DNA from 3 places in the Limnomicrobium aquaticum genome. Region 2 is predicted to be linked to each of the others. Evidence: predicted binding sites of a transcription regulator. Region 2 holds the regulator's gene; each other region holds the start of a gene.
What was found. Region 2 encodes LexA, which represses DNA repair genes until DNA is damaged. Its sites were predicted from a motif close to TGTTCNNNNTGTGTTCNG; they were not measured.
Positions count from the first base shown of each region.

Region 1: a site for LexA is predicted at 1,259-1,276, ahead of ABID16_RS18270 (ImuA family protein). Genes of this name have one in related genera too.
Region 3: a site for LexA is predicted at 1,517-1,534, ahead of ABID16_RS09460 (DNA recombination protein RmuC). Genes of this name have one in related genera too.

Region 1 covers NZ_JBEPMB010000007.1:28,352-38,643, reverse strand. The annotation lists gene ABID16_RS18280 (lytic murein transglycosylase) at 1-633, shown strand, start outside; gene ABID16_RS18275 (metallopeptidase family protein) at 690-1,127, opposite strand; gene ABID16_RS18270 (ImuA family protein) at 1,293-2,192, shown strand; gene ABID16_RS18265 (Y-family DNA polymerase) at 2,092-3,639, shown strand; gene ABID16_RS18260 (error-prone DNA polymerase) at 3,636-7,028, shown strand; gene pncA (bifunctional nicotinamidase/pyrazinamidase) at 7,148-7,747, shown strand; gene pncB (nicotinate phosphoribosyltransferase) at 7,768-9,072, shown strand; gene ABID16_RS18245 ((2Fe-2S)-binding protein) at 9,216-9,521, shown strand; gene bfr (bacterioferritin) at 9,621-10,106, shown strand; gene ABID16_RS18235 (RNA pyrophosphohydrolase) at 10,171-10,292, opposite strand, start outside.
Region 2 covers NZ_JBEPMB010000001.1:994,089-1,004,380, reverse strand. The annotation lists gene ABID16_RS04980 (ComEC/Rec2 family competence protein) at 1-1,365, shown strand, start outside; gene lexA (transcriptional repressor LexA) at 1,508-2,218, opposite strand; tRNA gene ABID16_RS04970 (tRNA-Lys) at 2,409-2,484, opposite strand; gene ABID16_RS04965 (cytochrome c biogenesis CcdA family protein) at 2,705-3,454, shown strand; gene ABID16_RS04960 (AEC family transporter) at 3,488-4,450, shown strand; gene ABID16_RS04955 (UbiH/UbiF family hydroxylase) at 4,418-5,629, opposite strand; gene pcsA (phosphatidylcholine synthase) at 5,796-6,527, shown strand; gene ABID16_RS04945 (BMP family ABC transporter substrate-binding protein) at 6,542-7,618, shown strand; gene glmU (bifunctional UDP-N-acetylglucosamine diphosphorylase/glucosamine-1-phosphate N-acetyltransferase GlmU) at 7,712-9,076, shown strand; gene glmS (glutamine--fructose-6-phosphate transaminase (isomerizing)) at 9,182-10,292, shown strand, end outside.
Region 3 covers NZ_JBEPMB010000002.1:178,781-189,072, forward strand. The annotation lists gene ABID16_RS09455 (methyl-accepting chemotaxis protein) at 1-1,358, opposite strand, end outside; gene ABID16_RS09460 (DNA recombination protein RmuC) at 1,562-2,803, shown strand; gene ABID16_RS09465 (ribokinase) at 2,849-3,742, shown strand; gene ABID16_RS09470 (ArsR/SmtB family transcription factor) at 3,815-4,159, shown strand; gene ABID16_RS09475 (SRPBCC domain-containing protein) at 4,149-4,655, shown strand; gene dapD (2,3,4,5-tetrahydropyridine-2,6-dicarboxylate N-succinyltransferase) at 4,778-5,632, opposite strand; gene ABID16_RS09485 (LOG family protein) at 5,745-6,620, shown strand; gene ABID16_RS09490 (pyrimidine 5'-nucleotidase) at 6,624-7,337, opposite strand; gene ABID16_RS09495 (carboxymuconolactone decarboxylase family protein) at 7,432-7,842, opposite strand; gene ABID16_RS09500 (MerR family transcriptional regulator) at 7,839-8,252, opposite strand; gene ABID16_RS09505 (TetR/AcrR family transcriptional regulator) at 8,389-8,988, shown strand; gene ABID16_RS09510 (MFS transporter) at 8,998-10,292, shown strand, end outside.

The DNA.
Region 1 (10,292 bases), on a different contig from region 2:
TCGAGCTTCTTGCAATATGCGGTGGATTTCGATGGCGACCACAAGGTCGATATCTGGAATTCCGTGCCCGACGCGCTTGCCTCGATTGCCAATTACATGGCGCAGAAGGGCTGGCAACGCGGCCGCGGCTGGGGTGTGGAGGCCAACATTCCCGACAGCGTGTCCTGCGCCCAGGAAGGGCCGGATCTCGCGCGGCCGATCTCGAAATGGGTGGCGGCGGGCGTGACCCGCATCGACGGCAAGCCGTTTGCCGCCTCGGAGTTGAAGAGCGACGGCATGATGATGATGCCGGCCGGTCGCTTCGGGCCGGATTTCATCGTCACGCCGAATTTCTACGTGCTGAAGGAATATAACAATTCCGACCTCTATGCGCTCTATGTCGGCAATCTCGCCGACCGCATCGCCAATCCGCGCGCCGGCGGCTTTGCCGGCAAATGGGGCGATGTGGGCAAGATGCTGCGCTCCGACGTGCAGGCCATGCAGGAGGCGCTCGTTAAAAAGGGCTATGATGTCGGCAAGGTGGACGGGCTGCCCGGCTACAAGACGCGGCGCTCCATCGGCGATTTTGAAGCGAAAAACGGGCTCAAGCAGACCTGTTATCCGGATTCCGCGCTGAAGGGGAAGATTAAGTAATTTTTGTTTGCCGCAATTCCGGACGAAAAACCGCTTCGCACTTTTTCTGGAATTGCTTAGCTCGTCCGCATCTCGTCGGCGCGGTCTTCTATCGCCTGCATGTCGTCGTCCGAAAGGCCGAAATGGTGGCCGATTTCGTGGATCAGGACATGGGTGATGATGTCGCCCAGCGTTTCCTCGTTCTCGGCCCAGTAGTCGAGGATCGGGCGGCGATAGAGCAGGATCTTGTTCGGCATGTCGCCGCTTTCGACCGAGAAACGCTCGGTGATGCCGCGTCCCTCGAACAGACCCAGCAGGTCGAAGGGCGTTTCCAGCGCCATGTCCTCGAAGACGTCGTCGTCGGGAAACTCCGCCAACTCGATGATCAGGTTGCCCGTGAGCATGCGGAACTCCTCCGGCAGATGGCTGAAAGCCTCCTGCGCGAGCGATTCCATTGCTTCCATGGAGGGCGAGTAGCGATCACGCCAGTCGTCCGACCTGTCGATATTGGCCATGAGGATCCTTTCTGCCGTTCCATATAGAGATTCGGAGCGCGCATTTCGAGGTGTTTCTCGCGTCACGGTTAAATCAGGAATAAATTCTTATAAGTCACCCGTTGACTCTTGCGTGAAGCTCTGGAATCCATAGGAACATAACAGGAACAATTTGGAGTGAACGCCATGGCAAATGCCGCTTTGGCGAAGGCGAACCTGCATGCCTTGCGTCAGGTCGTCGCCGCTATTGAAGAGGGGCGCCAGCATACCGGCAAGCTGGACGAGCCGCCTGCCGCCGACGCGGCGGCGGGGCGGCTGGCGCTGGGGGTCGAGGCGTTTGATGCCTGGCTGGAAGGCGGTGTGTCGCTTGCCGGGCTTTGCGAATTGCGCGCGGCGCTGACCATGGATGCAGGTGCTGCCACGGGTTTTGCGCTGGCTCTCTCGTCGCTCGTTCAGGAACGGGTGCGTCCCGAACGGCCGATCCTCTGGATTTCCGAGCGGGAGGCGGGGCGTGAGGCAGGCCTTGCCCATGCGGCCGGTCTCGTCAGCTTCGGTCTTGCACCGTCGAGCCTCATCACGGCCCATCCGCGCCGCCTCGATGAGGCGCTGTGGGTGGCAGAATCAGCCCTTCAGACGGAGGCTTTTTCGGCGGTCGTTCTGGAAGTGCGCGGCAATCCGGCCAAGTTCGGGCTGACGGAAAGCCGGCGGCTGCATCTGAGGGCGCGGGAGGCGCGCCTGCCGCTCCTGCTGCTGCGCCAGGCCGGCGAGGAGGAGGCAAGCTCCGCCCAGCTGCGCTTCCTCGTTGAGGCCGCCCCTGCCGGTCTTCGCCGCATCGGCCGCTATTCAGCCCCCGGCACGATCGGCCATCCCGCCTTTCGCATCACCGTCGAAAAGAGCCGCAATCCCGCACCCTTCGCCTTCACCATGGAGTGGAACGCCGATGACCGTCAATTTTACCCCGCCGGACACGACACTCTTCACACATCTGGGCCAGCGCATCCTCACGGTTCTCCTGCCGCGCCTGCCAACGGACCGGATCGCGCGGATCAGATGGGGCGCCTCCTGGCGTTCAGCCGGGCGTCCTGAGCACCCACCGGTCGTCATCTCGGCGCGCATCCGCAATGCCATGCGGCTCTCGGCCCTCGATGAGCTGGCGGCACGCGTCGGTTTACGCGTTGGTCAGGGCGTGGCGGAGGCGCGGGCCTGCCTGCCGGAACTCGACGTCATTGAGGCGGACGCGGCGGCGGATGCGCGGCTGCTCGCCAGCCTTGCGGACTGGTGTGGGCGCTATACGCCGCTGGTCGCCCTTCATGGCGACAACGCCCTCTTTCTCGACGTGACCGGCTGCTGTCATCTCTTTGGCGGGGAGCGTGCGCTGTTCGACGATCTGGCGGCGCGGCTCTTTCACATGGGTTTCGAGGCACGGCTTGCCCTTTCTGCGACGCCCGGCCTTTCCTATGCTATGGCCTTTGCGGGCCGGCAGCAGGTATTGCCCACGGGTGAGGAAGCCGCCATGCTACGCGGTCTGCCGCTGGCGGCGCTACGGCTGTGGCCTGCGACACTCGACGGACTTGCGCAGGCCGGGCTGAAGCGCGCTGGCGACATTATGGACCTGCCGCGTGCGCCGCTGGCCCGCCGCTTCGGGCCGGATGTTCTTACCCGTCTCGATCAGGCTCTGGGACGTGAAGGTGAGCCGGTCTCACCGCGTCTGCCGGTCGCGGCCCTGTCCGCTGAGCGGCAACTGGCCGAGCCGGTGACGGGCGAGGAGGATATTCTGGCGCTGGCCGCACATCTCGGCGGCAATCTGGAAGAGGTGCTCACCCAGCGCGGTCTGGGCGGCCTCCGTTTCGCGCTGACGCTTTATCGGGTCGATGGCAAGGTCGTCTCGATCGTCGTTCGTGCACCGGCACCGCTGAAGGCCACTGCCCGCATTGCCGGGCTTTTCCGCGAGCGCCTTGCCGCCATTCACGACGATTTCGATGCCGGTTACGGGTTCGAGACCGTGCGGCTTTCGGTTCTGGCGACCGGGCCGCTTGACCCGGTGCAGCCGGATTTCGCCAGTGCCGGACGGTCCGATCTGTCGCTCGACGATTTCGTCGGCAAGGTCGAGGCACGCCTTGGCGGCGGCGTGATCCGCGTTCCGGTCCTCAACGAGAGTCACGTTCCGGAACGCGCCTCGGCGCTTGCTCCTTTCAGCCACGACGCCATGGCCGGTTCGGCGGCCGCGCATTGGCCGACGCGGCTTCGGCCCATGCGGTTGTTTCCCCATCCAGAGCCCGTGGAGGCGATCGCCGAAGTGCCGGAAGGCCCGCCGATCACGTTTCGCTGGCGGCGCACGTTCCACCGCGTCAGCCGTGCGGAAGGGCCGGAGCGGATCGAGGCGGAATGGTGGATCGATGGTGAGACGGCAAGCCCGCGCGATTATTTCCGCATCGAGGATCAGGGCGGTCGGCGCTTCTGGCTTTATCGGGAGGGGCTTTATGGAATGGGTGCGCTTCCCCCGCGATGGTTCATGCACGGGGTCTTCGCATGACAACCTTCCCCGAACTTGCCTTTACAGAACTGGGCGCGCGCAGCAATTTCTCCTTTCTCGAAGGGGCGTCCCACCCGGAGGAAATGGTGGATGCCGCGAGGGCAGCAGGTCTGTCGGGCCTTGGCCTTGCTGACCGCAACACGGTGGCGGGTGTCGTCAGAGCGCATCTGACCGCCAAGGAGCGCGGCTTTCCCTACAAGCCCGGCGCGCGGCTGGTCTTCAGCGATACGACGCCTGATATCCTCGCCTATCCGATTGACCGTCCCGCCTGGGGTCGTCTCTGCCGCATGCTGAGCGCTGGAAATATGCGGGCCGAAAAGGGTACCTGCCGCCTCTTCGAGGCTGATCTGATGGAATGGAGCGAAGGACTTCTGCTGATCGTCCTGCCGCCGGCCGATCAGGAAAGCGAGCCGCTGGCCGCCTTTCTCGCCCGCCTCAAGGCGCGCTTTGGCGATGCCGTGCATCTCGGCCTTTCTGCGCGCTATGACGGAAATGACCGGCTGAGTTTCGGCTGGTTGTCGGTGCTGGCCGAAAGCTGCGGTGTGCCCCCGGTGGCGCTCAACGAGCCCTTCTATCACGATCCAGTACGCCGTCCTCTTGCCGATATCGTGGCGGCAATCCGCCATCGGGTGAAGGTTGCGGATGCGGGGTTCCTTCTCGCCGCCAATGCCGAGCGGCATTTGAAAGGGCCTGCGGAGATGGCGCGGATTTTCCGCGACTATCCTCATGCCATCCAGAATGCGCAGAGCTTCTTCACACGGCTACGCTTTTCGCTCGATGAACTGAAATATCAATATCCGGACGAGTCTTTTCCCGGCGAAACACCAAGCGAGACGCTACGTCGGTTGGCATGGGAAGGAGCTGCAAAACGCTATCCGGGTGGTGTTCCTGAAAAGGTTGCCGGACAGATCGAGTACGAACTGGCGATCATCGCCAAGCTTGAATACGAGCCCTATTTTCTCACGGTGCACAATCTGGTGAATTTTGCCCGTTCAAAGAATATCCTTTGCCAAGGTCGAGGATCGGCAGCCAATTCCACCGTCTGCTATTGCATCGGCATTACGGAGGTCAATCCCAGTTTGACGGACCTTCTCTTTGAACGGTTCATTTCGCCAGACCGCCGGGAACCGCCCGATATTGATGTCGATTTCGAGCATCGGCGGCGAAGCGAGGTCATTGAATATATCTACGATCGTTACGGACGCGATCACGCAGGGCTTGCGGCGGCGGTGACGACCTACAGGGCGCGTTCGGCGGGACGCGAGACTGCCAAAGCACTCGGGCTTTCGGAGGATGTGCAGTCGGCGCTGTCTGGGGCGATCTGGGGCTGGTCAACCAAGGAATTGAGCGAACGGGAAGCGCGCGCAGCCGGTCTCGATATTCGCGATCCGCTGACGCGCCGGGTACTCGATCATGCCTCGACGCTCATGGGCTTTCCGCGGCATCTGACGCAGCATTCCGGCGGTTTCGTCATCACGCGAGACCGGCTCGATGAGGTCGTCCCGATCATGCCGACCGCTATGGACGAGCGCACCATGGTGGAGTGGGACAAGGATGATCTCGATGCATTGGGTATTCTCAAGATCGACGTGCTGGCACTCGGAATGCTCACCTGCATTGCCAAGGCCTTTGAACTTCTGGAAAATCATTACGAGCGGCCGCTGACCATCGCTACAATCCCCCAGCATGAAAGCTTTGTTTATGAAATGGCCAGCCGGGCAGACACGATCGGCGTCTTCCAGATCGAAAGCCGGGCGCAGATGTCGATGCTGCCACGGCTGAAGCCGAAGGAATTCTACGATCTCGTGATTGAGGTGGCGATCGTCCGGCCCGGTCCGATTCAGGGCGGCATGGTGCATCCTTACCTGAAGCGGCGGCAGGGGAAAGAGGATGTCACCTATCCGAAAGAGGAGTTGAAGGCTGTGCTCCATAGAACCCTCGGCGTGCCGCTCTTTCAGGAACAGGCGATGAAGATCGCCATTGTCGCTGCCGGGTTCACGCCGGCAGAGGCCGACAAACTGCGCCGCGCCATGGCGACCTTTCGCCGGCTCGGCACGATCCACGAGTTCCGCCACAAGATGGTCGCCGGCATGGTGGCGAACGGCTATGAGGCCGAGTTTGCGCTACGCTGCTTCCAGCAGATCGAGGGGTTCGGGGATTACGGCTTTCCGGAAAGCCACGCGGCCTCCTTTGCGCTTCTCGTCTATGCGTCCTGCTGGCTGAAGGCAAAATATCCGGATGTGTTCTGCGTTGCCATCCTCAATTCCCAGCCGATGGGTTTTTACGCGCCAGGCCAGCTTGTCCGTGATGCCCGCGAACATGGTGTCGAGGTGAGGCCGGTGGACGTGAACCTGTCGGATTGGGATTCGACGCTGGAAGAGGCCGTGTTCGAGCCGCGTCACATCGCACCGGCGCACCGGTCCATGGCGGGGGTCATCGCGACGACGCGGGCGGTCCGGCTCGGATTTCACCAGATCAAGGGGCTTGGCGAGGAGGATATGAAAAGACTCGTGGCGCATCGCGGCGCGGGCTATCCCTCGATCCGGGCGCTCTGGCTGCGGTCTGGGCTGACGCGCAGCACGATCGAGCGGCTGGCGGATGCCGATTGCTTCCGCTCCATGGGCCTCGACCGGCGTCAGGCGCTCTGGGAGGCGCGGGCGCTCGACAAGAAGTCCGCAGCCGAGGCCATGCCGCTTTTTGAAGCGGCGAAGGGGCGGGCGGAGGTTGTTGGAGACATTCAGGCCGAGCCGCAGGTTCTTCTGCCGAAGATGCGCGACAGCGAACATGTGGTGCAGGATTACCGTTACCTGACACTCTCCCTGAAGGCGCATCCGCTTTCCTTCCTGCGCGAAAGGCTTTCCGGCATGGGGGTTGGAACCTCCGAGCGGGTCAAGACATCGATCAATGGCAAGCGGCTGACGGCGGCGGGTCTGGTGCTCGTGCGCCAGCGGCCGGGCACCGCCAAAGGCGTGATCTTCATGACACTGGAGGACGAGACGGGCGTTCTGAATGTCATCGTCTGGCCGAAAGTGTTCGAGCAGTTCCGGCCAGTCGTCATGGGCGCACGGCTCGTGAAGGTACGCGGACGCTTACAAAGTGCGGAGGGCGTCACCCATCTCGTGGCGGAGCATATCGAGGATATCTCGCCTCTGCTCGGTCTTTTGGAGGCCCAGGGTGCCGATCTTGATAGTCTGGCGCGTGCGGATGAGGTGCGCCGGCCGGGTATTGATCCGCGTGAAAAGCGCAGCGAGGATTATTGGCGACGGGGCGGTTCGCCGGATTCGGCAGCTGTTCCAGGCCCCGGACCGGGATCCGTATTGCCGCCTGTGTTAGTGCCGCGCCACATTCCGGCAGCGGACGTGATGCCGAAGGGGCGCAATTTTCATTGAACGCGCCTTGTGGCGCGGGGCGAACTGTGATTTCCCTTCGATACGCAAATTCAAAATGTTAGAGCACCTTGGTGTATCCGCAAGGATTTCGAGGCGCTCGCGGTGCCAAGGAGAGTGGCATGAGCGGCAAGGCGTTGATCGTCATCGACATGCAAAACGATTTCTGCCCGGGCGGTAAGCTCGCCGTGGCTGATGGCGACGCGATCCTGCCTGCCGTCAACCGGCTGATCGGCGAATTCGAGCATGTCGTGCTCACACAGGACTGGCATCCGGCCGGACATTCCAGCTTTGCCTCGTCGCATCCGGGCAAGGCGCCGTTCGAGGATATCGACATGCCCTATGGTCGTCAGACGCTCTGGCCCGACCATTGCGTGCAGGGGACGGAGGGTGCGGCGTTTCATCCGGCGCTCGTCTGGACCAAGGCCGAGATGGTGATCCGCAAAGGTTTCCGCGCCGGGATCGACAGCTATTCGGCCTTTTTCGAGAACGATCACAGGACGCCGACGGGCCTTGGCGGCTATCTGAAGGAGCGCGGCATCGACACGGTGACGCTCTGCGGGTTGGCTACGGATTATTGCGTGGCCTACTCGGCGCTCGATGCCGTCTCGCTCGGTTTCAAGGCGGATGTCCGACTAGAGGCCTGCCGTGGCATCGACCTTGGCGGCTCGGTTGCCACGATGGTCGGCCGCATGCGCGCCGCCGGCGTTATCATCGCCTGATTGCGACCGGGGAGGCTATCATGACCAAGACCGATCTGGCGCGCCGCGTCTATAATCACGCCTGGAAGCTGGACCCGATCATCCGTAGTCTGCTCGATACGGATTTTTACAAGCTGCTGATGCAGCAGATGATCTGGCAGCAATATCAGGACGTGAATGTCGAATTCTCGCTGATCAACCGGACGAAGACCGTGCGCCTCGCCGATGTGATCGATGAAGGCGAATTGCGCGAGCAGCTTGATCATGCCCGCACGCTGCGCTTCTCCAAGAAAGAAATGATCTGGCTGGCGGGTAACACATTTTATGGCCGCAAGCAGATTTTCTCGCCAGATTTCCTGCAGTGGCTGACCGATTTCCGCCTGCCGGAATATCAGCTGGAAAAGCGTGATGGTCAGTATGAACTTACGTTCTCCGGTCCGTGGGCCGAGACGACCATGTGGGAAATTCCGGCTCTCGCCATCATTAACGAGCTTCGTTCGCGCGCCGCGCTCAAGGGTTTCGGGCGCTTCGAGCTTGACGTGCTCTATGCCCGCGCCAAGGCGCGGATGTGGACGAAGGTTGAGGCGCTGAAGCAATATCCGGCGCTGAGGATTTCCGATTTCGGCACACGGCGGCGGCATTCCTTCCTCTGGCAGCGCTGGTGCGTCGAGGCTCTCAAGGAAGGGATCGGCGCTGGTTTCTCCGGCACGTCCAACGTGCTGCTCGCCATGGACACCGATCTCGAAGCGCTGGGCACCAATGCGCATGAACTGCCGATGGTGGCGGCAGCGCTCGCCGAGACCGATGCGGCTCTCACCTATGCGCCGTACAAGGTTCTGGAAGACTGGCGCCAGCTTTATGGCGGCAACCTTCTGATCGTGCTGCCGGACGCCTTCGGCACGGCCTCCTTCCTGCGCAATGCGCCGGACTGGGTGGCCGACTGGACAGGTTTCCGCCCGGACAGCGCGCCGCCGATCGAGGGCGGCGAGAAGATCATCGAATGGTGGGAAAAGAAGGGGCGCGATCCGCGCAGCAAGCTCCTCGTCTTTTCCGACGGTCTCGACGTCGAAACGATCATCAAGACCTACCGCCACTTTGAACGTCGTGTGCGCATGAGCTTTGGCTGGGGCACCAACCTTACGAATGACTTTGCCGATTGTGCGCCACGTGACACGCCCGGCCTTCTACCGATCTCTGTCGTCTGCAAGGTGTCGCATGCCAATGGCCGGCCGGCGGTGAAGCTATCGGACAATCCGCGCAAGGCGACGGGCGAACCTGCCGAGGTGGAGCGTTACAAGCGCTTTTTCGGCACCGAGGACTTCGCCGAACTCGAGCTGAAGGTCTGAAGATGCCTCTGGGTGCCGCCTGGTTCACGGTGCGGACGCAGCGTTCACAAAAGCTTGCGAATTCAGCGCCTGATCTATCTTGACAAGCACTCTCCGGTTTTGATTAAAGTGGAGCTCAGAAGATAGGTTTAGAGACGCCTGCCATGCTGGTCTGTAGCTGCAATTTCATCACCGACACCGAGATCCGCGATGTCATCAACGCGTTTCTCGAGGAGGATTGCTGGCAGCTCATCGTGCCCGGCAAGGTTTATCACGCCATGCAGAAGCGCGGTCGTTGCTGCGGCTGCTTCCCGAACGTCGTGGATATCATCGTATCGACGACGGAAGAATTTCATCGCAAGCGCAATTTCGCCGACGAGAAAGTGGTCGATTTCATGGAGCGGCTACGCCGCTTCGAGGAAGAGCAGAAGACCGCGCTGCGTGAACGGCGCAATCCCCGCGTTGCCTGATTTCAACCGCACGTTTCCCGTAAAATTACTTGATGACCGTCAAGGACACCGATTCACGGGAATCGGGGCGGCCCTATTTTTTATCCAGAGGAGATGCATATGAAAGGCGACCAGAAAGTCATCGAACGGTTGAACGAGGCACTGTTCCTTGAGCTTGGTGCTGTGAACCAGTACTGGCTGCATTATCGCCTGCTGGAAGACTGGGGCTATCAGAAGCTCGCCAAGAAGGAGCGTGCCGAATCGATCGAGGAAATGCAGCACGCCGACAAGATCGTCGCCCGCATCATTTTCCTGGAGGGCCATCCCAACCTGCAGACGGTCGCGCCGCTACGCATCGGACAGAACGTCAAGGAAGTGCTCGAGGCTGATCTCGCTGGCGAGTATGACGCCCGCACCTCCTACAAGAAGTCGCGCGAAATCTGTTACGAAGCCGGTGACTACGTCACCATGCAGCTTTTCGAAGGGCTGCTGGCGGATGAGGAGGGCCATATCGACTTCCTCGAAACGCAGCTGGAGCTTCTCGGCAAGATCGGCGAAGAGCGCTACGGCCTGCTCAACGCGGTATCTGCCGACGAAGCGGAATAAGCGCTTTCCCGAAAATCAGAAGGCCTCTTCGCGATAAGCAAAGGGGCCTTTTTCGTGTGTGGCTTCACGCCCCGAGATGCCGGAAGGCTTCGACGACCTTCAGATAGACATCCCGCTTGAAGGGAACGATGAGCTCGGGCAGCTCCTCCATCCGCTTCCATTCCCAGGCGTCGAATTCGGCGGAAT
Region 2 (10,292 bases):
CTGATTTCGGGAATGCCCGTGCCGGCGGTCCGCTCCTACATCATGCTGGCTGTCGGGATGGGAGGGGTCATCGTCGCGCGAAGTGTGTTGACTTTGAGAAGCGTGGCTCTCGCCGCGCTGGCGATCCTCATAGTCTCTCCTTCGAGTGCGCTCGGGCCGAGCTTCCAGATGTCGTTCGCTGCCGCGACCGCCCTCATTTCAGGTTACTCGCTGTGGCAACTGCGGCCCATGGAGTTCCGCAGGTTCAGCGGGATTCCGCTCTATGCCAACGTCCTTCCCGCCATTCGCGCAGTCGGTGGCGTCATGCTGACCTCGGAAATCGCCGGTGTTGCGACCGCCATCTTCTCTGTCACGCATTTTCAGCGGCTGACCCTGCTTGGCACGCTTGGCAATGTCGCTGCAATGCCTTTCATATCCTTCATCGTCATGCCAGCCGGCTTCCTCGCGGTGATCCTGATGCCGTTCGGGCTGGACTACTATCCGCTCCGCATCATGGGACTGGGGCTGGAATGCACCATGGCGGTGGCACGATTCGTTTCATCGCTCGGTGGCGACGTCGTCACGGGTCAGATGGCTGGCTGGGTTCTGCCATCAACGAGCCTGGCCCTCGTTCTCACGATCCTGCCACGCAGCAGGCTCTTCAGAGTGGCCGGCGCCTGCCTTTTCACGGCAACACTGGTTCTCACCGTGTCCTTTGGCGCTGCCAGGCGACCGGATGTGGTCGTGTCGGAAACAGCAGATCTCGTCGGCCTGCTCATGCTGGACAAACTCACGACAAACACCGCCCGTCCATCCACCTTCGTGATGGATCAGTGGACGAGAGCATTGGCATCGCGGGAGACAGTCAAGCCGGGCAACGTGCCCAAACTTGCGCTTGAGCGCGAAGGCGCTCGAAAGCCGCTTACTGAGGCGGACGAATGGAAGGTGGAGGATGCCATGGAGGCTGCTGGCAAGACTGTCGAACCCGGACGCTTTCTATGTTCCGGACGCGACTGGTGCATCGGCAAGCCTGCAGACAGTCTCCTGATCGCAACCTTCAGCGATTTCGCGTTTCAAGGTCCCGCCTGCCGGCAGGCGCAAATCGTGATCGCGGCTTCGTTCCTGCGCGAGCCCACATGCGGGCCGGGGGAGGGACAGCTTTTCGACCGAAACGCCCTCCGCCGGCGCGGTGCCCTTGCCATCTACCTCGAAGAAACCGCCGATAAGCCGCAGGACACCCGGAGTTCATCGAAATCTTCTGATCAACCATCGCCACCGGCCTACCGGATCATCGGCGCGCTGGACGGGCAAGATCGCCCCTGGCTCCGCCATCGATATTACAACTGGCGAAGCAATTCTTATGGCGAGGCATATCAGCCTGAATAGCGCCCGTGCATTCTCTAGCGTAATTCCGCGCAAAAAGTGGAAACCGGTTTCGCGTCCGGGATTGCGTAAAAACACATAGATAGAGCGTTTCATGTTTCCATCAAATGCTGAAACGCTCTGCTCGCACGAGGCACTCGGCGCATCAATGATAGCGCCGAATCAACCCGACGAGCTTGCCCTGAATCTTCACCCGGTCAGGCCCGAAAATGCGGGTCTCGTAAGCGGGATTGGCAGCCTCCAGTGCGATTGACGCGCCCTTGCGGCGGAACCGCTTCAAGGTCGCTTCCTCGTCGTCGATCAGCGCCACAACGATCTCGCCGGGGCTGGCATTGGACGTGTTGCGGATGATGACCGTATCGCCATCCAGAATGCCGGCGTCGATCATCGAATCGCCCTTGACCTCCAGCGCGTAATGTTCTCCGCCCCCAAGCATCTGCGCGGGAACCGCAATCTCATGCGTGTTGTTCTGGATGGCGGAAATCGGAACACCTGCTGCGATCCGCCCCATGACCGGAACGGAAACACTGGCATCATCATTGGCCGGCGTCGGCGCTTTCGGTGGCTCCGGCACCTTCCCGAGACTTCCCTCGATCACGCTGGGCGAGAAGCCTCGCCGCGGCTGAAGGCTCGGTGTATAGGCCTCCGGCAGCTTGATGACCTCCAGCGCGCGAGCCCTGTTCGGCAGCCGCCGGATAAAGCCGCGTTCCTCAAGCGCCGTGATCAGCCGGTGGATACCGGACTTCGAAGCAAGATCGAGCGCATCCTTCATCTCATCGAAAGACGGCGGGATGCCGGACTCCTTCATCCGCTCGTGGATGAAGAGAAGCAGTTCCTGTTGTTTGCGCGTCAGCATGGGATCACCCCGAAGAATCAAATGAAACAAATCCAGAACGGACACTATATGTTCCATATGTGTTCCGCAAGGTGCTAAGGTTCGATTAACGGTAATGCGTGCGGAACAAAAAAGTGCAGACGGCCCTCCAGTTGACGGAGCCGTGTCTTGCGGAGTGGGTTGTCTTCAACGGCATGGACAAAACGTTACGTGGTGAGCGCGCAGGGATTCGAACCCTGGACCTACTGATTAAAAGTCAGTTGCTCTACCGGCTGAGCTACGCGCTCCCGCGTCTGTCCGGTGCGCAATAGCGAACCGGGCCGGAAAGTTCGCGGAACATATGCAGGAGGCCTTGCCGGGTCAACCCGCAAAATCGCCATTTCTGCGACCATTTGGCGCTTTTTCCGGCGATGCCGAAAAGATGATTGGCGGGTGAGGAGCGTGGGGTCTATATGGGCGTCGTTTTTGGCCTCCCGCGGCGACGGCGGCGGGCAAGGAGTGTTCATGCTGACGGTTGCCGGTATTTCGCTATTCAGCGCGCTTCTCGCAGGCGCCCTGTCCTTCCTCTCTCCTTGCGTGCTGCCGCTGGTCCCTCCGTATCTTTGCTACATGGCCGGCGTGTCGGTCGAGGACTTCCGCAATGGCGGGCAGGGTGCTGCGAACGCCCGGTCACGCAATGCCGTGATCCTCTCCTCCGTCTTCTTCACCCTTGGCTTTGCAACCGTTTTCGTCGCGCTGGGCGCTGGCGCATCGGCGGTCGGGCTGCTGCTTCGCCAGTATATCGACGTGCTCGCCAAGATCGGTGGCGTGATCATCATCATCATGGGTCTGAATTTTCTCGGCCTCTTCCGCATCGGACTGCTCGCGCGCGAGGCGCGGTTCCAGTCATCGGCCAAGCCGGCGACGCTGTCGGGCGCCTATGTCATGGGTCTCGCCTTCGCCTTCGGCTGGACCCCTTGCATCGGACCGGTTCTCGGTGCGATTCTCGGCATCGCTGCGACATCCGACACCGCTGGCTCGGGCGCATTCCTCCTGGCGGTCTATTCGCTCGGTCTGGCCGTCCCTTTCTGGATCGCGGCCTTTTTCTCGGGCGCCTTCATGCGTTTTCTGTCGCGTTTCCGCCGCCATCTGGGCGCTGTGGAAAAGATCATGGGCGGGCTGCTGGTGCTGACCGGGATCGCATTTCTGACCGGATTTGTCGCCAATGTCGCAATCTGGTTCCAGCAGACCTTTCCAATCCTCGGGCAAATCGGCTAACTCGCTCAAATTGCAACCGAACGAGGCGTCGACATGGCGGACATTACGGGACTTGTACTGCCATTCTTCGGGCTGATCCTGATCGGCTATGTGGTGGCCCGATGGAAGCAAATGCCCGCTGATGCGCTTGGCTGGCTGAATATCTTCATCGTCTACGTCGCACTGCCTGCGCTGTTCTTCAAGCTGATTTCCAGAACGCCCGTCGAGCAATTGACCCGGTTCGATTTCATCGTCACCGACGTCGGCACGACCTACGCGATCTTCGGCGTCATCTTCGTCATTGGATGGCTCGGCCGCGATGCCAGCATTCCGGAGGCGACGCTGCAGGGGCTGGCCGCAGCCTATGGCAATATCGGCTATATGGGGCCCGGTCTGGCGCTCCTGGCATTCGGCGAGCGTGCCGCCGTTCCTGTTGCGCTGATTTTCTGCTTCGAGAACATGCTGCATTTCATCGTCGCACCGGCTCTGATCGCGCTTGGCGGCAAGCAGAGCCAATCGCCGGGGCAGGTGGCGCGCGACATCCTGCTTCGCATCGTGCTTCATCCCTTCATCATCGCGACGGCGCTCGGTTTCGTTGCCGCAGCCATGCATCTGGAACCACCCGTTCCGTTGCAGCGCCTCATAGACTATCTGGCGCAGGCAGCAGCTCCGTGCGCACTGTTTGCAATGGGGGTAACACTGGCGTTGCGCCCATTGAAGCGGATTCCGGCCGAAATCGTCTATATCGTCCCTGCGAAACTCATCCTGCTACCGACCCTCATGTATCTGAGCCTCAGCGCGGCAGGAAATTTCGATCATGTATGGATTCAGACGGCGGTGCTGCTGGCAGCCTTGCCCACGGCGACCAACGTTTTCGTCATCGGCCAGCAATATGACGTCTGGCAGGAGCGAGCATCGGCAACGGTTCTGATCACGACGCTCTTTTCAGTACTGACGGTATCGGCCCTGCTTTATCTGATGCGCTCAGGCACGCTTCCGGGCGATCTTTTCCCGTAAGCTGGACGATATCCCGCGAAAGCCGCGCCCCGGCGCCACGCCTTCCTGCATGACCAGGCCGCGAAGCGGCGGCAGAAGTTCAAGCAGATGAAGTCCCGCAGCGCGAACAAGCTGAACCGGCAGGAAATTGGAGAGCAGCGACCGGTTGAGAAGATCGACGCTCGCGGTGCGGCTCAGAATGTCGGTGCGGCGCTTCCGGTCAAAGGCTTCGCCGACGGCCAGCGGCCCATCGTGATCGCGTTTCAGGCCTAACAGATCGCAAAGCGCCATGATGTCGCGCAGGCTGAGATTGAGCCCCTGCGCGCCAATGGGCGGGAAGGCATGGGAGGCTTCCCCGATCAGCGCCATGCGCCCCTTGCCGAACCGATGTGCCGTCATGCCTGAGAGCGGCCAGGCCTGCGGCATTCCCTCCAGTGTTACCTTGCCGAGCATCGACTGCATGCGCGTCTCGATACGGCGGCTGACGTCCTCCGGAGAGAGTGCCAGGAAAGCTTCGGCTTCGGCCGGCGCCTGCACCCAGACAAGACTGGAGCGGCGACCGGGCAGGGGCACCTGCGTAAACGGTCCGGTCGGCGTATGAAACTCGGTGGACACATTGCCATGCGGGATCGTGTGGGCAAAGTTCAGCACCACGGCGGTCTGCGGATAGGACCAGCGACGCACTGCAATACCCGCAGTCTCGCGCAAGACGGACTTGCGTCCATCGGCTGCGACGACAAAGCCGGCTTCTATCTCGCGGCTGTCTTCCAGACGGATGAGCACTGCATCGTCGTGCAAATCTGCGCCGGCAATCCTGCCTTCGATCGGATGTATATTGCTGTCCTGAACTATGATGTCGGCGAGGACGTCAAGCGCGGCCGAATTGGGGAAATTGTAGCCGAACGCTTCGAGTCCGATTTCGGAGGCTCGGAAGGGGACGGTTGGCGCGCGAAACAGTCGGTCCGTGCCGTCGATGATCTGCATGGTCTTGAGCGCCGCGGATTTCGGGCCAAGCTTCTCCCATACGCCGAGACCTTCCAGAAAGGCTATGGACTGGTCCATCAATGCCGTCGTGCGCCCGTCCTGGTTCTCCGGTGGCGGGCCTACAAGTGCCACGGAGTAACCCAGTCTTGAAAGTGCGATGGCCGCGATGCGACCGGCAAGACCATTGCCGGCAACGGCGATGTCGAAGCGTTCCATGATCGAAAACCTTCAGAATTCTCAAGTTTCAGGAAACATATAGAGGGGCGCTCCCGTTGCTTCCATGCTTTTTGCAAGCAGATGAAACTTATTTTCCGCGACATCTTGTATCGCCCCCCTGAATTGGGACAATGCGAACGTTGTTCGAGGTGGAAACGGCGAATCGATGAAGATCTTCAATTACCGGCGCGTTCCTTACGCTGAGATTCGCGCATTCTCCGTTCATATTTTGACGGCGTCGGGCTCCTTTCTCGCCTTTCTGGGCGTTGTTGCGGCCGCAGAGACGCGTTTCGTCGACATGTTCTGGTGGCTTGGTCTGGCGCTTGCCGTGGATGGCATTGACGGCCCGATCGCCCGCAAGGTCCGGGTGAAGGAAGTGCTGCCCAACTGGTCGGGCGATACGCTGGACAACGTGATCGACTACGTGACCTATGTTCTGCTGCCGGCTTTCGCGCTCTATCAGAGCCACATGATCGGCGAGCCCTGGTCCTTTGTTGCCGCCGGGCTGATCGTGGTGTCGAGCGCCATTTACTATGCCGACATGGGCATGAAGACGGACGAGAATTTCTTCTCTGGTTTTCCCGTCGTGTGGAACATGGTCGTCTTCACGCTCTTCGTCATTAAGGCGAGCGAAGCGACCGCCTTTGCCGTCGTCGTCGTGTCCGTCTTCCTCACTTTCCTGCCGATCAATTTTCTTCACCCTGTCCGGGTGAAGCGGCTTCGCCCTCTGAACCTTTCCGTATTCGCGATCTGGTCCGTGCTCAGCGTGGTGGCGCTTCTCAAGCACTTCGAGTCTCCGCAATGGCTGGTCTGGGGCGTGGTCATCAGCGGACTGTATCTCTATGTCATCGGGGCAGTGCTGCAGGCATTTCCGTCGCTCGGACGAAGCGACGACTGATCGGGAGGCGTGCCATGGGCGTGATGAAGATCACCGGCGCTCTGACAGGGCTTATCCTCTTTGCGAGTTTCGCGGAGGCGGCTGACAAGCCGAAGATTTGCTTCGTCTATCCGGGGTTGAAAGGCGATGGCGGCTGGTCTGAGTCACAGGAGCGTGGGCGTCAGGAAGTCGAGCGGCAGTTCGGTGGCCAGATCGAGACGAGCTTCACGGAAAGCGTAGCTGAAGGTGCGGCTGCCATTCCTGTTTTCGACAGGCTGGCCGCTTCCGGCTGCAACATGATCTTTGCCACTGCCTTCGGTTATATGGATGCCGTGCTGGCCGCCGCCGCCAAGTATCCGGCGGTTCGCTTCGAACATCTCGCCGGCTTCAAGACCACGCGAAACGTTGCGGTCTATAATGCCCGCTTCTACGAAGCCCGCTTCCTGACCGGACGTATTGCCGCCAGGATGTCGAAGTCGGGGCAGGCAGCCTATATCGCGCCCTTCCCGATCCCGGAGGTGATGCAGGGGATCAATGCCTTCGAGCTCGGTGCCCAATCGGTTGATCCGCGCTTCAAGACAAAGGTATACTGGACCGGAAGCTGGTTCGATCCGGACAAGGAGGCGAAGGCGGCACGGGCGGCCGCGGCGGACGGCATGGATATCGTCACGCAGCAAACCGACTCGACCGCGCCCATGCAGGTCGCCGAGACCGGCAATCTGCGTGCCTTTGGATACGGTGCCGATCTGAGCCGCATCGGACAGTTGGCGCAACTGACCGCCATAGTTTACAACTGGGGCGCCTACGATGTCGCCCGCGTGAAGGCGTATCTTGAGGGAAGCTGGGCAGGCGAGGTCAACTGGGACGGCCTTTCCACTGGTATCATCACCATGGCGCCCTATCGGAACATGCCGGCCGATGTCGCGAAATTCGCCCAATCCAGCGAGCAGAAGATTGCGAACGGTTCCCTCCAGCCTTTCCACGGACCTGTCCGCACGCAGGCCAGCAAGACATGGTTGAAGAAGAATGAAACGGCGGCCGACAGTGTTCTCCTTTCGATGGATTTCTTCGTCCTCGGCGTGATCGGCGACATTCCGAAGACCGCGCAATAGACGCCTGCCTCCGTCAGATTTTGCAATCGCGCCCGAGTCTGCTAGATGGGCCGCACCAAAATTGACCGGAGCCCCATGACGCCCATGACGCCCATGACCCGCACCTGCCTTGCCGTTGTCCTCGCCGCTGGCGAAAGCACCCGCATGAAATCGTCGCTCAGTAAAGTCCTTCACCCGATCGGCGGCCTGCCGATGATCGGGCATGTCGCCTCCAGGCTGAAGGCGGCGGGTATTGTCGATGTGGGCCTTGTGGTGGGGCGGGATGCCGACAAGGTTGAGGCGGCTGCAAGGCAAGCCGGCATTGCAGTCGAAAGCCACGTCCAGACGGAGCGTCTGGGCACGGCGCACGCGGTTCTGGCGGCCAGGGAGGCCATAGCCCGCGGCTATGACGATGTTGTCGTTGTGTTTGGCGACAGCCCGCTGGTGGAGCCGGAAACGTTGAACCGGGCAAGAGCGGGACTGGCTGAAGGATACGACGTCGTCGTGATCGGGTTCGAGGCGGCTGATCCGACAGGTTACGGGAGACTTCTGACGCGCGACGGCGATCTGCTGGCGATCCGGGAACACAAGGATGCCAGCGAGGAGGAGCGTCGGGTCACGCTCTGCAACGGCGGCATGATGGCGATCAACGGTCGTCGCGCGCTCGAACTGCTCCTCAAGATCGGCAATTCCAACGTGAAGGGCGAGTATTATCTGACCGATATCGTCGAAGTTGCTCGGGCCAATGGCGGCAAGGCCAAGGCGATCGTGGCGCCTGAAGACGAACTCGCCGGCTGCAACACGCGCGCCGAACTGGCCGAACTGGAAGCACTCTGGCAGAAGCGCCGCCGCCTTGAGATCATGCTTTCAGGCGTGACCATGGTGGCTCCCGAAACCGTTTTCCTGTCGCATGACACCGTCATCGGTCAGGATGCGCTGATCGAACCCAACGTCGTTTTCGGTCCCGGTGTCACCGTCGAGAGCGGTGCCGTCATCCATGCCTTCAGCCATCTTGAAGGAGCGCATGTTTCGAGTGGTGCGACGGTCGGTCCGTTTGCAAGATTGCGGCCGGGGGCCAACCTCGGTCCGGACTCCAAGGTTGGCAATTTCTGCGAGGTCAAGAAGGGCGATATCGGGAAGGGCGCGAAGGTCAATCATCTGACCTATATCGGCGATGCGACGATCGGTGCCGGGGCCAATATCGGCGCCGGCACGATCACCTGCAACTATGACGGCGTGAACAAGCATCTGACCGAGATCGGCGAGAACGCCTTCATCGGGTCGAACTCGTCGCTCGTGGCACCTGTCAAGGTCGGGAACGGCGCTTACGTCGCTTCCGGGAGCGTGATCACGTCGGATGTTCCTGACGATGCTCTGGCGCTTGGCCGCGCGCGGCAGGAGACGAAGCCGGGCAGGGCGAAGCTGATCCGCGAGCGGATTGCCGCCATCCGTGCAGCACTGAAGGCTGCAAGGAACTGATTTCATATTAACAAGAGTTGCGGAATGTGACTGGCGCGCCGATTGCACAATCGGCGAAATCCGCTAGGAAATCGCTTCATTATCATTTGCTGGAGTATGCCCCGCATGTGCGGAATTGTTGGAATTGTCGGTCGTGAGCCCGTTGCAGGTCGTCTGGTTGATGCGCTCAAGCGCCTCGAATATCGTGGCTATGACTCAGCAGGCGTTGCGACGATCGACCATGGCAAACTCGATCGCCGGCGTGCCGAAGGCAAGCTCTTCAATCTCGAAAAGGTGCTGGACCAGAACCCGCTCTCCGGCAAGATCGGCATCGCGCATACGCGTTGGGCCACGCACGGCGCGCCGACCGAAAGCAATGCGCATCCGCATTTCGTCGGAAATGTCGCCATTGTGCATAACGGCATCATCGAAAACTTTGCCGAGCTGAAGGAAGAACTGATTGCCGGTGGCGCGGTGTTCTCCTCTCAGACTGATACTGAAGTGGTCGCCCAGTTGGTTGCCCGCGAAATCGCTTCCGGCAAGCCTAAGCGCGATGCGGTCCAGTCGGTGCTGAAGCGGCTGACGGGTGCTTACGCTCTCGCGCTGATCTTCGCCGATGAGCCGGACACCATCATGGCCGCCCGTTCGGGCCCGCCGCTCGCTGTCGGCTATGGCAAAGGCGAAATGTACATGGGCTCGGATGCCATCGCGCTCTCGCCCTTCACGAACGAGATTTCCTATCTGCACGACGGCGATTGGGCGATCCTCACGGCTGGCAAAGTGGAGATCATGGATTTCGACGGTAATCCGGTCGAACGTCCGAAGCAGATTTCTGCCGCGACCGCTTATGTCGTCGACAAGGGCAATCATCGCCACTTCATGGAAAAGGAAATCTACGAACAGCCGGAGGTGATTTCTCACGCGCTCGGCCACTATGTCGATTTTGGCAGCACGAAAGTCCGAGACCTGCCGGGCTCCATCGATTTCGCTGCCATAGACCGTTTGGCGATTTCCGCCTGCGGCACGGCCTATCTCGCCGGCCTCGTATCGAAATACTGGTTCGAGCGTCTCGCGCGGCTGCCGGTCGAGATCGATGTGGCATCGGAGTTTCGTTACCGCGAAATGCCGCTGTCCAAGAACGGTGCTGCACTCTTCATCTCCCAGTCCGGGGAGACCGCCGACACACTCGCCTCGCTGCGCTACTGCAAGCAGGAAGGCCTCAAGATCGGTGCTGTCG
Region 3 (10,292 bases), on a different contig from region 2:
TTCTGGGTGATCCCGTCCATCGAGGCGATGGCCTGATTGATTTCCTGCAGACCGCTCGACTGTTCGGCTGCGGCAACCGAGATGCCGGAAATGATGCCGTTGAGCTCCGAAATCCTCTCGGTAATATTCTCCAGCGCAGTGCCCGACCTGTTGACCAGCGCCACGCCGGTGCGCACCTGGTTGGAACTTGCCGAAATGATGGTCTTGATTTCCTTGGCGGCGGAGGCCGAACGCTGGGCAAGCTCGCGCACCTCCTGCGCCACGACCGCGAAGCCGCGGCCTGCGTCGCCGGCACGTGCCGCCTCGACCCCCGCATTCAGCGCCAGCAGATTGGTCTGGAAGGCGATCTCGTCGATGACGCCGATGATCTTGGAAATGTTCTGCGAGGATTGCTCGATCTCGCCCATGGCCGAGACAGCCTCGGCGACGACGCGGCCGGATTCCTGCGCCACATGCAGCGCGTCGGAGGCGACGCGGGCAGCTGATTGCGCGCCGCTGGCGCTGGTGGCCACGCTCTGCGTCAGTTCGTGCAGCGCGGCCGAGCTTTCCTCAATCCCGGCGGCCTGCTGTTCGGTTCGCTCCGAAAGCTGGTCGGCGGATATGGAAATGCCGGCGATGGAGCTGCTGGCCTCCTCGGTGATCATCTGCGCAAGGCCCAGCGTCTGGCGCAGCCGCTCGGCACTGGTGTTGAAGCTCTGCGCCATGCGGCCGAACAGCCCGTCGCCATCTTCCGCCATGCGATATTCGAGGTCGCCACTCGACATTGCGTTCAGCGCAACGTTCAGCGCGGCAATGGCGATATCCTGTGCTTCTTCATTCCGTCGCCGCTCGGCTTCGGCCTCGGCGCGGCGTTTTTCCAGTTCGGCGAGGTAGACGGAAATGGCATAGTCCATGTCGAGCAGCGCCGACTTGACCATCACAGCCACTTCCGCGCCGATCTGCTCCGCACCGCCCTTGCTGAAGCGCGACGGCCAGCGCGCCTTCACGACATGGCCGATCATGCTTTCCAGAAGCAGCGCATAGCCGGCAATATACCAGCGTGGCTCCAGCCCGATACGGGCATGGGCATGCCCAACGGCGGTAACGCCCTCCACATAGGACGCGTCGAAGGCGCCCGCGGCCACCTTGCCCCAATGCTCCTTCTGCCGGCCCTTGGCGAATTCGATATGCCGGGCATCACGGAAAAAGGCCGCCATCTGCGGATGTTTGCTCATCAACCCGTAAAAGCGGTCAAGTCCGGGAGCGAGCGAAGCGACAATGTCGCCTTCCATGGCGCGTAGACGTGACAACGCTGCCTCGTCCATGCCGAGAAACGCAAGCCGATCGCGAAGTTCGGCAGTGGAATTCTTGTCGCTCATCTTGCGTACCTAGCCCCAGTAAGTGAGCAAACAATTCGGGGAATGCAATTAACATTCCTCTAATTTACGGTGCCAGAAATCATGACCGGCTGAAAATACATCAACAATCACATATTCATCCGATGCGCAGACGAGACTTTACAAAGGTTGGCAATAACGAGAACAGAGGTGGAACATCGATCCGAATCTGTTAATGTCTGTCTATGCAAACAGAAACCTCGCCCCTCTTCATCCCGCTCTTTATGGTCTCCGGCGTTGCCGTCAGCCCCGCGCTCCTTCTGGGCGCCGGTGCGGTGTTGCTCCTTTTTGTTCTGCTCGCTGTTATCATGGTCGCGGGGCGAAACCGCCGTGCGGCGGAAGAACTGAGCGCTGCGCTGGCCGCCCAAGCCCATGCGGCAGAAGCCCGGCTTGCCGAGATTGTGCGCGCGCAATCCGAAATGCAGGGCCGCATGTCCTCCATGGCGGAGATTTTCGGAACACGGCAAGCCGAGCTCAACAAGGCGATCGGCGACAGGCTCGACGGCATGTCGCATCGACTGGGCAACTCCATGACCGAGCAGACCAAGGCAACGCATGAAAACCTGCGCCGCCTTCAGGAGCGTCTCGCCGTCATCGACACGGCGCAGAACAACATCCAGTCGCTCGCCAAGGATGTCGTCGGGCTTCAGGCAATTCTCTCCAACAAGCAGACGCGCGGCGCTTTCGGCCAGTCGCGCATGGAGACGATCATTGCCGATGGCCTGCCCATGGGTGCTTACGAGTTCCAGGCGACTCTTTCCGACGGATCGCGCCCGGATTGTCTCGTTCGCATGCCCAACGGCCAGCCTTCGCTCGTTGTTGATGCCAAGTTCCCGCTTGAGGCCTACAATGCGATCCGCGACGCAGGCTCCCCGGAAGCGGCCAAGCTCGCCGCGCAGAACTTCCGCCGCGACCTCGAGAAACACATTTCCGATATCGCGCAGAAATACCTGATCAAGGGCGAAACGCAGGACATCGCCTTCATGTTCGTGCCCTCGGAATCGATCTTCGCCGAGATCCACGAGAATTTCGAAGGCGTCGTGCAGAAGGCGCACAAGGCACGCGTCGTCATCGTCTCGCCATCGCTGCTGATGCTGTCGCTCCAGGTCATCCAGTCGGTGCTAAAAGACCAGCGCATGCGCGAACAGGCGCATCTGATCCAGGGCGAGGTGGTTCGCCTGATGGAGGACATGAGCCGTCTCGATGACCGCGTGCAGAAGCTACAGACCCATTTCGCCCAGACGCAGAAGGATGTCGAGCTGATCGCCACCTCCACCACCAAGCTGATGAAGCGCGGCGCGAAGATCGAGGAAATGGAATTCGAAACACTCTCGCCGGCACAGGCAGCCGAAGAACGGGGCACGGCATCGCGCCCGGTCGAAAGCCGCACCGCCATGCTCAAGCTCCGTGTGGTTGACGAAGAGTAGGCCGAAATGCAATCTGCCGCGCATTCATCATAAAAGAGTACGCGCATGATTACCGTTTTCGGCTCCATCAACATGGACCTCATCGCCACCACCGACCGCCTGCCGAAGCCCGGCGAGACCGTTTCCGGTCGTTCCTTTGCCACGGCCGCGGGCGGCAAGGGTGCCAATCAGGCGCTCGCCGCCACCCGCGCCGGCGCCAGCGTGAAGATGGCTGGGGCCGTGGGTGGTGATGCTTTCGCCAAGGATGCTCTGGCGCTTCTCTCTGAGGGCGGCGCCGACCTCTCGCTCACCAAGACCGCAGCCGTACCGACCGGCACTGCCCATATCCTCGTCGGCGGCGATGGCGAGAACGTCATCGTCGTGGTTCCGGGCGCCAATGGCGAAGTCTCGGAAGATGATGCCGAGAAGGCGGTTGCTGCGACCGAGAAGGGCGGCTATCTGATGCTTCAGCTCGAAATCCCACCGGCCTCCGTCGAAAAGGCGCTGGCCTTGGCCAGGACCAAGGGCGTGACCACGGTCATCAACACGGCCCCGCTGACGGCGGATGCTGCCCGGCTTTCAGCGCTCGCCGATATTGTCATTTCCAACGAAACGGAATTCGAACTGCTGATCGGCAAGAGCGGCCTTTCGGCAGATGAACGGCTGACCGCGATGCAGGCGCTTGCGACGAAAACCGGCCAGACCCTCATCGTTACACTCGGTGCCGATGGCGTCATCGCCGTGCGCGACGGCAAGGTCCACCATGCTGCCAGCCTGAAGATCACACCTGTCGATACGGTGGGGGCAGGAGACACATTTTGCGGCTACCTCGTCGCCAGCCTCGACGCCGGCTTCGATTTCGACGCCGCACTGGCGCGTGCGGCCAAGGCCGGTTCGCTCGCCTGCCTGAAGCCCGGCGCGCAACCGGCAATCCCGGTGGCAGCCGAGGTGGATGGCTGAACGAAGCCGGAATTCGAGAAAATTTGATAGTTAGCCATTGATCTAACTAATTTTGTGCGTATAGTTAGCTGTATGGATAACTATACGCACTCACTCGACCCCGTTTTTCACGCGCTGGCCGACCCGACCCGCCGGGCGGTCGTCCAGCGATTGGTCCGTGGACCCGCCGCCATTGGCGAACTTGCGGCCCCATTCGACATGGCTCTACCGTCCTTCCTGAAGCACATCTCCGTCCTCGAGACCGCGGGCCTCCTGACGTCCGCCAAGGCGGGCCGCGTCAGGACATGCCAGCTCAATCCCGACCGATTGGCCGCTGCCGAGCGCTGGTTCGACGAACAGCGCGCGATCTGGGAGAGCCGCTACGCCAACCTCGATAACCTCTTGATGACATTGCAAGGAGCGACCGATGAAACCTGATCTGCTATTCACTTTTGCTGCGGACATGCAGCAGCACACCTTCACTGTGAAACGGGAATTCCCCGGCAAACGGCAACTGGTCTGGGACTGCTATACAAAAAGCGAACTGCTCGATCGCTGGTTCGCTCCGAAGCCGCTGACCACGAAGACAAAATCGATGGACTTTCGCGAAGGCGGACATTGGCATTACGCCATGGTCGATCCGGGTGGTGCCGAGTATTGGGGCCGCCTGGACTACAAGACCATCCGTCCGATCGAGAGTTATACGGCTCTGGATGCCTTCTCTGATGAGACCGGCGCGGTCAATTCGAACCTTCCCCAGGCGGAATGGGACGTCTCTTTCCTCGATGAAGGCGCTCGCACGAAAGTCGTGACGGTCGTGACCTATGCGACGGCGGAAGACCTTCAGAAGGTTATCGACATGGGCATGAAGGAAGGTCTCGTTTCAACGCTCGAACGGCTGGACGAATTGCTGGAAACCTTGGCAAACCGCTAATCATTCACTTGGCCGCCAAACGACAAACGGGCAGGCTCCTGAGAGCCCTGCCCGTTTGATTTTACCAGAGTTTTTTCCACGCTCTGCGCGCGAAGAGAGGCAAATCCGGCGAGTGCGCGCAATCAATCCCGCAGCAGCTCGTTGATGCCCGTCTTCGAACGCGTCCGCTCGTCCACCGTCTTGACGATGACGGCGCAGTAGAGGCCGGGGCCGGGCTCGTTGTTCGGGAAGTTCTTGCCGGGCAGCGTACCGGCGACGACGACGGAATAGGGCGGGACTTCGCCGTAGAAGATTTCGCCTGTGGCGCGGTTCACGATCTTGGTCGACTTGCCGATGAAGACGCCCATGCCGAGTACAGAGCCCTCGCGCACGATGCAGCCTTCGACGACTTCCGAACGGGCTCCGATGAAGCAATTGTCCTCGATGATGGTCGGACCGGCCTGAAGCGGTTCCAGAACGCCACCAATGCCGACGCCGCCCGAGAGATGCACATGCTTGCCGATCTGCGCGCAGGAGCCAACCGTCGCCCAGGTGTCGACCATTGTGCCCTCGCCGACATAGGCGCCGAGATTGACGAAGGAGGGCATCAGGATTGCGCCGGGGGCGATGAAGGCCGAGCGGCGCACGATGCAATTCGGCACGGCGCGGAAGCCGGACTTCTCGAATTCCAGCGCCGACCAGCCGTCGAACTTCGAAGGCACCTTGTCCCACCAGCTCGATTCGCCCGGACCGCCCTTGACGATTTCCATCGGATTGAGACGGAAGGAGAGGAGCACGGCCTTCTTCAGCCACTGATGCACGGTCCATGTGCCGTCTTCGCCACGCGTGGCGACGCGGAGCTTGCCACTGTCGAGCAGGTTCAGCGCTTCGGCGACCGCATCGCGCACTTCGCCGCGGGTCGACGTGTTGATGCTGTCGCGGTTGTCGAAGGCGGCTTCGATGGTCTTTTCGAGCCCGGCAAGATCGGCTGCGTGCATGGGAAATTCCTTAAACTTCGCTGTCTATCATCGACCGGATCGACGTCCGGGATATCGGGCGTCAGTCCTATGCGACGGGGGCTTGCCCGTCAATCTTGAAGAGAGTGCAGCAATGGCGAATGGCAGCAGGAACGGTAAGGCAAAACAGAAGGAATGGGCGCCGCTGCGCGACAACCGGGAGGACCGCGCGCATACCGAAGCCGTGCCGGTCACCGCCCAATCCGCCTCGCCCTCCTATCGGCTGGCTTATGCCGACGACGACTTTCTTTGCCGGCGCGAGCTGCGCCCCGTGCGCCTGCAGCTCGAACTCCTGAAGGCGGGCATGATCCTCGACGAGGCCGGCATCCGCTCCACCGTCGTCCTCTTCGGCGGTGCGCGCATTCCCGAACCCGGCCGCCCGGCCTGGGCGGCGAAGAACGACACGCAGCGGCAAAACCTCGAGGCCGCCTCGGTCTATTATGATGAGGCGCGGAAGTTCGCCCGTCTCTGCTCGGAATATTCGGCCACTTACGATCACCGCGAATTCGTCGTCGTCACCGGCGGCGGGCCTGGCGTCATGGAGGCCGGCAATCGCGGGGCGCATGACGTTCAGGCGCCCAGCATCGGCCTCAACATCGTGCTGCCGCACGAGCAGGCCCCGAACCCCTACGTGACGCCGGAACTCAGCCTCAACTTCCACTATTTCGCCATCCGCAAGATGCATTTCATCATGCGCGCCAAGGCCGTCGCCGTCTTCCCCGGCGGCTTCGGCACGATGGACGAACTGTTCGAGACGCTGACGCTCATCCAGACAGGCCGCATGGATCGGATCCCGTTGATCCTCTTCGGCGAGAAGTTCTGGCGGACGATGGTCAATTTCGACGCGCTGGCCGATTTCGGCACCATCGCGCCGGACGACATCAAGCTCCTGAATTTCGTTGAAACGGCGGAGGAGGCCTGGGGTATCGTCGAGCGCCACTACCGCCCGACCGGCAACGGCGGGGCGTGAAAACTACAAAAGCGCCTTGAGGAAACCCTTGAGGTCGTGCGTCATGTAGCCGATATGGGTGTCGTCCTCGCCCGCCTTCTCCCAGGCTTCGACGAAGCCCGTCTCGAAGACTTCCGGCACGAGCAGCACCGTCTTCATGCCCAGAGCATGCGGCACGAGGAGATTGCGCGGCAGGTCCTCGAACATGGCGGCGCGGCGCGTGTCGATGCGATGCATGGCCATGAACTTGTCATAGGTCTCGCCCGCCGGCTTCGGCACGTAATCGGCCGCCACGATGTCGAAAATGTCGTCGAAATGATCGAGAATGCCAAGCGCCCGGGCCGTGTCCTCGGCATGCGCCACGGTCCCATTCGTCAGGATGAACCTGCGCCCCGGCAGCGCCTTCAGGAGGTCACCGAGCTCCGGATCGGCCGGAATGCCGGAATAATCGATCGCATGTGCGGCTTCCAGAAAGGCGCTCGGATCGGCGTTGTGATGCAGCATCAGGCCTTTCAGCGTGGTGCCGTGATCGTGATAATAGCGCTTCTGCAGCGTCTTCGCCTCCACCGGATCCATGCCGAGCAGATTGGCAACAAACGCCGTCATGTTGCGGTCGATCTGCGCGAAGAGATTGATCCGGTGCGGATAAAGCGTGTTGTCGAGATCGAACACCCATTCGCGCACATGGGCGAAATCGGCAGGGCTCGGCAGGGAAGGTCTGGGGAGTGTCGCGGTCATGCGAGCCTTATGACAGAGGCGGGGCGGGAAGAAAATGGGATTCTTCTCCGGCCCGCCTTCGTCATGACCGTGACCGGCCGCAACCGCTCCGCGATCACGCCGCCCGCGCCGCAAACACCTCCATTGCGGCATTCAGCCCGTTGATCGCCGCCGGCATGCCGCCATAGACGGCCATCTGGAAGATCACCTCCGTGATCTCGGTCTCCGAGGCTCCCGCAGCCAGCGCGTGGTCGATATTGATCTTCAGCTGCGGGCCGGTCTGCCCGCCGAGCGCAGTGAGTGCGGCCACGGTCGCGATCTGGCGGGTCTTCAGATCGAGGCCTTCGCGGGCATAGAGCCGGCCATAGGCGAATTCGATCAGCGTGTCGGTAAAGCCCGGAACGAGGCCATCGTAACGGGCTTCGAGCACGGCGCGCAGGTCCGGGTTGAGGCGCTGGCTCAGCGCCTCGCCCCGTTCAAGCGGGGTCGGGCTCGCGTGGGTCTTGGTGGCATGGGTCTCGGTCATCGTGTCTGGCTCCTTCGGCCGGTGCGCGTGGCCTTGGTCTCATCGGCAAGGTCATGGGCGCGTTCGATGTCGTGGTAATTGGCGATCTTGTAGTCGAGGAGCTTGAGGCAATCCGTCAGCTCCGCGATCCGCGCTTTGACAATCTCGCGCTGCTTCTCCAGCATGAGACTTCGTGGCGCGGCGGTGGCATTGCCGCGTGCCCGCATGCCGGCATAGGCCTGCATGTCGGACAGCGGCATCCCCGTCGCCTTCAACGCCTTCAGGAAGTCGATCCAGACCAGAATATCGGGATCGTAGACCCGCGTGCCGCCGGCATTGCGCCAAGGTGGCGTGATCAGGCCGATCTTCTCGTAATAGCGGATCGTATCGATGCTGAGCCCGGTGCGTTCCGACAATTCGCCGATCTTCATGGCTGTTTCCCGCCTTTCAACGTTGAGACCCGCCTTTGATAATTTCTGGAGCGCACTCCAGATCAAGCGGAAAAGCGTCGTTGGTCGCAAAAACTTCGTTTGACTTTAAATTCGGAATCAATCAATTGATTGATTGATGACGGAACAAAGCCCAAAATATGTGAGCACAGACACGCGACGCCGCGAGATTGCGGCGGCGGTGCGGGCGCTCATCGTCGAGAAGGGAATCGATGGCCTGCGCACTCGCGATGTGGCCGCGCGTGTCGGGATCAATATCGCGACGCTCCACTATCACGTACCGAGCAAGGAAGCCCTTCTGGGCCTCGTCATGGACACCCTCCAGGAGGAATTCATCGAACAGGGCCAGCGCGTGAACCAGATTGCGCTCGACCCGCTGGGCCGGCTCAAGCTGGAAATTGCGGAATACAAGAGCTTGCTGGTTCACAAGCCCGATCTGCTGCCGCTGATCGAGGAAATCGGAAAGCGCGCGCGTTTAGACCCGCTGTTGGAACCGAAGGTGCGCGCCATGCGTATCAACTGGCATCGCCGCTTCGTGACCATCCTGGAGGAAGGCCGCGCGGCGGGTCAGTTCCGTTCAACCCTCGACCCGGAGGCCGGCGCGCATATCGTCATCGGCGCGCTCGTTTCCTTTCAATACAAGCCTCGCCACCTGCTGTCACTTTTTGACAGCGTTGCCGAAGAACTTATCCGCTCCTTCACTGCTGCACCGATCTGAGAGACCCCCATGACATCCGCGCCCCCGAACGACCATCAGCCCTATCCGACCTATGAAAAGCGCTGGTCGGCGATGGCCATCATTCTGATGGCGAGCTTCATGAACCTGCTCGACGTCACCATCGTCAATGTCTCGCTGCCGACGCTGCAGCATGACATGGGGGCGAGCTCCTCCGACATCGAATGGGTCGTGGCGGGCTTCATCCTCACCTTCGCGCTCGGCCTGCTCCCCTTCGGCCGCTATGGCGACATCGTCGGCAAGAAACAGATGTTCCTGATCGGCGTCGGCTGCTTCACCGCGGCGTCGATCATGTGCGGTCTCGCGCCGAACATCGAATTCCTGGTCATCGCACGGCTCCTGCAGGGCATGGGCGGCGCGGTCATGACCCCGCAGGTGCTTTCCATAGCCCAGACGATCTTTCCCCCGCATGAGCGCGCCACGGCCTTCTCGCTCTTCGGCCTGACGGCGGGCCTCGCATCGGTCATCGGGCCGGTGCTCGGCGGCCTCATCATCGGCGCCGACCTCGGCGGCCTCGCCTGGCGCCCGATCTTTCTCATGAACGTGCCCATCGGCATTCTGGCACTGATTCTGGGCGCAAAGTTCATTCCGAAAATCCCCGGTAACCCCGGCATGAAAAACGACTTCGGCGGTATTCTGATAGTCTCTGCCGCCATGTTCCTGCTTGTCTTCCCGCTGATCGAGGGCCGCAACTATCACTGGGCCACATGGTGTTTCGCCATGCTCGGCGCCGCCGCCGTGCTCTTCGTCGTCTTCGTCCTGTGGGAGCGTCGCCAGAGCCGCACAGGCGCGCCGCAGCTTCTGCCCGTCGACCTGATGCGGAACCGCAACTTCATGATCGGCGCGTTCATGTCGCTGATCTTCTTCTCGGCCATGCCGCCCTTCTTCCTGATCTTCGCGCTCTATCTGCAGTCTGGTTATGGGCTGGCGCCGCTCTGGTCGGGGCTGACCACCCTGCCGTTCTCGGTGGGCGTTCTGGTGGCTTCCGCCATTTCCGGCCGTCTCGGCTTCCGCTGGCAGCGCCAGCGCATCGCGGCCGGCGTTGCCCTGATGTTCGTCGGCATCTTCGCGCTGCGCATGATTGTCGGCAGCCTCGAAGGCAGCCTTCACTATGGGGTTTTCGTCGCGCCGCTCCTGGCGGCCGGCGTCGGTCTCGGGATTTCGATCTCCTCGCTGTTCCAGACCATCCTTGCAGGCGTGCCGGTCAAGGATGCCGGTTCGGGCTCCGGCGCGCTTCAGGCGATCCAGCAGGCCGGGGGCGCGCTGGGCGTGGCCATCGTCAGTGA